Linked DNA regions of Salinivibrio kushneri. The protein of the gene in region 1 interacts with the protein of each later gene in a pairwise test. Links are inferred from orthologs where the notes say so. Each region holds a gene or a part of one and is shown on either strand. Other genes may lie near its edges.

The links.
Region 2: the proteins of cysK (region 1) and cysE interact in binary tests that used the Escherichia coli proteins (3 or more experiments, as listed by UniProt). The link is inferred for Salinivibrio kushneri from one-to-one orthologs.

Annotation. Positions count from the first base shown.
Region 1 is NZ_CP114588.1:747,207-750,694, reverse strand. The notes cover bases 303-3,262. They hold cysK (cysteine synthase A), read left to right. Parts: upstream 303-1,278; coding sequence 1,279-2,247; downstream 2,248-3,262. Other genes in these bases: ptsI (phosphoenolpyruvate-protein phosphotransferase PtsI), read left to right, coding at 2,873-3,262; ptsH (phosphocarrier protein Hpr), read left to right, coding at 2,565-2,822; cysZ (sulfate transporter CysZ), read left to right, coding at 339-1,097. Outside these bases: cell division protein ZipA, read right to left, coding at 1-29; more of ptsI, read left to right, coding at 3,263-3,488.
Region 2 is NZ_CP114588.1:166,270-169,238, reverse strand. It holds cysE (serine O-acetyltransferase), read right to left. Parts: upstream 1,918-2,969; coding sequence 1,084-1,917; downstream 1-1,083. Other genes in the region: gpsA (NAD(P)H-dependent glycerol-3-phosphate dehydrogenase), read right to left, coding at 2,033-2,969; pfkA (6-phosphofructokinase), read left to right, coding at 1-956.

The DNA.
Region 1 (3,488 bases):
ATCAGTACAAGGCGCAATTCCTGCATCATCGATTCTCAAATCTATCTATGTTCAGCGTTTTGATTAGCTTATGTCACAACGCCAACCAGTTTGCAAAGGGTAGCGCGATCATAAGCGGGGCCTGTTGGCTGACGCAATGCGTTAATCGTCAACTTAGTTAACTGTATCAAAAGTTGGGGACAATTTAACGAATAGCGACACACAAATCGTTAAACTTTCCCATTATTAGGCCGTTGTCATCCCAGCGATTCCCCCCGTAATATAGCGCACATCGTTATTTTTGTATCAACCGCTTGCGTGCGGCTTGTTGTGACCAACATTGTTATCAAGGAGATATCATGGCGAATTATGCTCGCCCCCGCCCTCAAAGTGGCGCTGGCTACTTGTTCCAGGGTTTTTCATTGATGATGGCACCCGGCTTACGCCGCTTTGTGATCATTCCTATTTTGATCAATGTGTTGCTGCTGGGCGGCGCGTTCCTTTATCTATTATCACAGTTTGGTGACTGGATAGACCATTGGATGGCTAGCCTACCCGAATGGCTCTCTTGGCTTTCATTTCTCATATGGCCTTTAGTCGTGGTGGCGATCTTTGTGGTGTTCTCCTACGTGTTTAGCACACTGGCTAACTGGATAGCGGCACCGTTCAATGGCCTGTTGGCCGAACATGTGGAGGCAAAGCTGTCAGGAACGCGGGCACCTGATGATGGCTTGGCTGGCATTATTAAAGATATCCCGCGGGTGATGAAACGAGAATGGCAAAAGCTCGCTTACTACATCCCCAGAGCACTCGGCTTTTTATTGCTGCTGTGGATACCCGCGATCGGACAAACCGTGGGGCCTGTGATCTGGTTTTTGTTTAGCGCGTGGATGATGGCGATTCAATACTGTGATTACCCGTTCGATAATCACAAGGTGTCGTTTCCCGCCATGCGCCAGACCTTAAACCAACAGCGGGGCGCATCGCTAAGCTTTGGCGCAATAGTCATGTTATTTACCATGACACCCTTGCTTAACCTGCTGGTGATGCCTGCGGCAGTATGCGGCGCAACCGCCATGTGGGTGGATAAGCACAAGGCCTCGTTGGGGCGGAATTAGCCTGTTTAGCCGGTAATGTTCTACGCTAAAGCTCACATCGACGATGTGGGCTTTTTTCGGTTAACCAATCAGTTATTGGTTAATGTCACAATAAGATATAACCAACCGATCCTTTCAAAACCATGCAGCAGAGATATGCTTGGAGTGTTATTAAAAATCGGTGTCATGAAGGAACGATACAATGGGCAAGATTTACGAAGATAATACACAAACCATCGGAAACACACCGCTAGTTCGCCTAAACCGCGTGGCAAAACCAAACGTGTTGGCCAAAGTTGAGGCACGCAACCCAAGCTTCAGCGTTAAGTGCCGTATCGGTGCCAATATGATCTGGGATGCGGAGAAAAAAGGCACCCTCAAACCCGGTATCGAATTGATTGAGCCAACCAGTGGTAACACGGGGATCGCGCTCGCCTATGTCGCGGCGGCACGTGGTTATAAGCTGACCCTAACCATGCCGGAGTCAATGAGCCTTGAGCGCCGTAAGCTGCTTAAAGCCATGGGCGCGAAGCTGGTGCTCACCGAAGCGCCAAAAGGCATGAAAGGGGCGATTGCCAAAGCCGAAGAAATCATGGCGGCAGAGCCAGGTAAATACCTGATGTTGCAACAGTTCGATAACCCAGCCAACCCTGAAATCCACGAAAAGACCACAGGGCCTGAAATCTGGGAAGACACTGACGGTGAAATCGATGTATTTGTTGCCGGTGTGGGCACAGGTGGCACGCTAACCGGTGTCAGCCGCTACATCAAAAACACCAAAGGCAAAGCGATCACCACAGTGGCGGTCGAACCTGCCGAGTCACCAGTGATTGCGCAAACTATCGCGGGTCAAGACGTGCAGCCTGCCCCTCACAAAATCCAAGGTATTGGCGCGGGTTTTGTGCCGAAGAACTTGGATGTGAAGCTCGTTGACCAAGTGGTCTCTGTCAGCTCAGACGAAGCCATTGCGATGGCTCGCCGCCTGATGGAAGAAGAAGGCATCTTGGGCGGGATTTCTTCAGGTGCAGCTGTGGTTGCAGCCAACAAAATTGCCGAACTTCCCGAGTTTGCAAATAAGAAGATTGTCACAATTTTGCCAAGTGCAGCAGAGCGTTATCTCAGCTCGCCACTGTTTGCGGGGATGTTCACTGAGCTGGAAACCGAGCAGTAACAGCAGGTTAGCCAACCAGCCTCCACACCCCCCTATTCGCAAAGGCCCAAATCGGGCCTTTTTTGTTTGATTTTTATATTAAGCTTTAGTAAAACACATCTGCCTTTTTATTTTCCGCATCAAAATAAAAGCCCTCGCGCCTAATGAGTGGAAGGTCAAAAATGGCAAAAAGATGACACGAAATTGACATGGATTAAGCTATCAGGTCGATTTCTTGGTTAGGTTAGCGTCAACGGATAGCGAAGTCGCCCGTTAGCGGTTAAGCTAACCTTATATTTAATACATAGATTTAAAAAAATACAGAAACGGGGTGAATCATGTATCAGAAGCAAGTTGAGATTACTGCAGAAAACGGCCTACACACTCGCCCAGCGGCGCAGTTCGTAAAAGAAGCGAAAAGCTACGACGCTGAGATCACCGTTGAGTCTAACGGTAAGAGCGCGAGCGCAAAAAGCCTATTTAAACTTCAAACCCTTGGCTTGACCAAAGGCACTAAGGTGACTATCTCTGCTGAAGGTGCGCAAGCACAACAGGCCGTTGATCACCTAGTAAAACTGATGGACGAGCTGGAGTAATCCGGCTCTTTTTCTATCGGTTTTAAGTTGGATAAACGTAAGGTAAAGCTATGATTTCAGGCATCCTGGCATCACCTGGTATTGCTTTTGGTAAAGCACTGCTGCTGCAAGAAGAAGACGTTGTCATCAATAAAGATAAGATTGATGCGTCTCAAATCGACAAAGAAATTCAGCGCGTATTGGATGCTCGCGAACAGTCTAAGACGCAACTTGAAGCGATCAAAGACAAAGCAAGGGAGACCTTTGGCGAAGAGAAAGAAGCTATCTTCGAAGGTCACATCATGCTGCTTGAAGATGAAGAGCTCGAAGAAGAGATCGTCAGCTTCATTAAGTCAAACCTAGCAACCGCTGATCACGCAATCTACAGCGTTATCGAAGAACAAGCTGTCACGCTTGAGTCACTCGACGACGATTATCTGAAAGAGCGTGCCTCAGATATCCGTGATATCGGTTCACGCTTCGTCAAAAACGCACTTGGCATCAATATGGTGTCGTTGAGCGCTATTAACGAAGAAGTGATCCTGGTTGCAAACGACCTGACGCCTTCAGAAACAGCACAGGTTGACCTGAATTATGTGCTTGGTTTTATTACCGACATTGGTGGTCGCACTTCACACTCTTCAATCATGGCGCGCTCGCTTGAGTTACCAGCGATTGTGGGAACCA
Region 2 (2,969 bases), 580 kb from region 1 along the record:
GAAAAATTGGTGTTTTGACCAGTGGCGGTGATGCGCCAGGTATGAACGCAGCGATTCGCGGTGTGGTTCGCAGCGCGCTCAGCGAAGGCTTAGAAGTATATGGTATTTATGATGGCTTTCTCGGCCTGCATCAAAACCGTATTGAGCGCCTCAACCGCACCAGTGTTTCCGACGTGATTAACCGCGGCGGTACGTTTTTAGGCTCGGCACGTTTCCCTGAATTTGCCGACGAAAAAGTCCGTGAGCAAGCGATCCAAAACCTCAAGATGCACGGCATCGACGCCTTGGTCGTGATCGGTGGTGATGGCTCCTTTATGGGAGCGAAAAAGCTCACCGAAATGGGCTACCCCTGTATCGGCCTACCTGGCACCATTGACAACGACGTCGCCGGGACGGACTACACCATCGGCTATATGACGGCAATGAACACAGTGATTGACGCCATTGACCGCCTACGCGACACCTCATCGTCTCACCAGCGTATCTCAATTGTTGAGGTGATGGGACGCCATTGTGGTGACTTAACCTTGATGGCATCGATTGCCGGTGGTTGTGAATACATCATCACCCCAGAGATCGGCTTGGATAAAGACAAGCTTCTCGCCAAGGTTAAAGAAGGCATCTACAAAGGCAAGAAACACGCGATCATCGCGATCACTGAGCTGATGACCGACGCTAATGAACTCGCGAAGTTCATTGAGACAGAAACCGGCCGCGAAACACGTGCGACCATTCTTGGTCATATTCAACGTGGTGGCCAGCCCGGCGCCTTTGACCGCATTCTTGCCTCGCGCATGGGCGCTTACGCCGTTGACCTTCTTCAGCAAGGAGAAGGTGGCCGTTGTGTCGGTATTCAGAATGACAAAATGGTGCACCACGACATCATCGATGCGATTGAAAACATGAAGCGCCCATTCCGCGACGACCTGTACGAAGTCGCCGAAAAGCTGTTCTAAATAGCGGCATCATGATTTATGCATAACAAAACGGAGCCTGACGGCTCCGTTTTTTATTCTGAGATGGCTTGGGTGAGGCCCGCGCTTATGCATCGCGCTTATGCAAGCCGCGCTTCTGCAAGCCGCGTTATATCCCATCTCCCGAGATAAATGTCTTGTGCGAGCCATTAAATTCTTGATCCATATCCAGCGATGGCATGTGCGAGCTGGGCCGACCCACAATCTTTGCCGGTACGCCAGCCACCGTGGTATGAGGTGGTACTGGGTTAAGCACCACGGAGCAGGAGCCAATTTTCGCCCCCTCACCAATATCAATATTACCCAGAATTTTCGCCCCAGCACCGATCATCACGCCCGTGCGGATCTTCGGATGGCGGTCGCCGCCCTCTTTGCCGGTGCCGCCCAAGGTGACATCTTGGAGAATAGACACATTGTCTTCAATGACCGCGGTTTCACCGATAACAATACCCGTGGCGTGGTCGAACATAATGCCACGGCCAATACAGGCCGCAGGATGAACATCCACTTGGCTGGTCACCGAAATTTGGTTTTGTAAGTAGGTGGCCAACTCTTTTCGTCCTTGACGCCATAGCCAGTTAGCGACCCGAAAGCCTTGCAACGCATGAAAGCCTTTTAGGTATAAAAGTGGCGTTGAATACAATTCGACAGCCGGATCGCGCTCAACGGTGGCACAGATATCACACGCCGCGGATTCCGCCACGCAAGCATCATTAGCATAGACTTCTTCTATCACTTCTCGCACCGCCATTGAGGGCATCGAGGGCGTGGAAAGCTTGTTAGCGAGAATATAACTCAGTGCACTGGCTAAATTGTCGTGCTTAATAATGGTGGCATGGTAAAAACTCGCCAACATCGGCTCACGCTCTGAATGCTCACGCGCTTCTTTTTTCACTGCTTGCCAGACACGATCTTGTTGGCATTGTTTTTTGGCCTGATTCACTGCCTTCATCCTTATCCCAAATGATCTACCACTCAGGCGACAACACCGCCTCACGCCAGTGTATAAAAAAAACGCGCGGTTCTCACCCCGCGCGTTACTCTGTTCGTCTTTGCTGTTATTCGGACTTTTTGTCTCGTGCCAGCAAATCTCGCGCAGCATGATGGGCCAGTTTGCCTTGATACAGCACCTGGTAAATCTGCTCGACGATTGGCATTTCAACCCCCGCACGTTGGGCCAGTGCCCATACTTCTTTGGTGTTGCGATACCCTTCGACCACTTGCCCGATGTTGTCTTGGGCACCTTGCACATCCTCACCTTGACCCAAGGCCAAGCCAAAGCGTCGGTTACGTGATTGGTTATCGGTGCACGTGAGCACCAAATCGCCTAATCCCGCCATCCCCATAAAGGTATCTCGAGAGGCACCCAGCGCTTCACCCAGCCGGGTCATTTCGGCAAGCCCTCGGGTAATCAATGCCGTTCGTGCGTTTGCGCCAAAGCCAATACCATCGGAAATCCCAGCACCAATCGCAATCACGTTTTTCACCGCGCCGCCAAGCTGCATACCAATGAAGTCATGGTTTCCATAGACGCGAAAGCTGTGTTGGCAATGAATGGTCTCTTGTAAATCACTCACGAACTCTGCATCGGGCGAGGCCACCGAAATCGCGGTCGGCATGCCAGCGGCGAGCTCTTTCGCAAACGTAGGGCCAGATAAAACCGCGAGCGGAATATCGTCACCCAATTGTTCCCGCGCCACCTCTTGCAATAGGCGTCCAGTCTCGGGCTCTAGGCCTTTGGTCGCCCAACATATGCGAGAGTCGGCACGTAAGTGAGGGCGCACTTGGCTCAGTACATCAGCAAAAACATGGCTGGGCACGACCACAAGCAAATCGCGACTGGCATTGACTGCAACAGAGAGATCCGCACAGAGCACTAACGAGTCTGGAAACGCAACATCTGGGAGAAAAGCATGGTTGGCGCGATCAATCTCTAGCTGCGCGACATGACTCGGATCGTGCCCCCATAACACCACGTTGGCACCATTTCTGGCC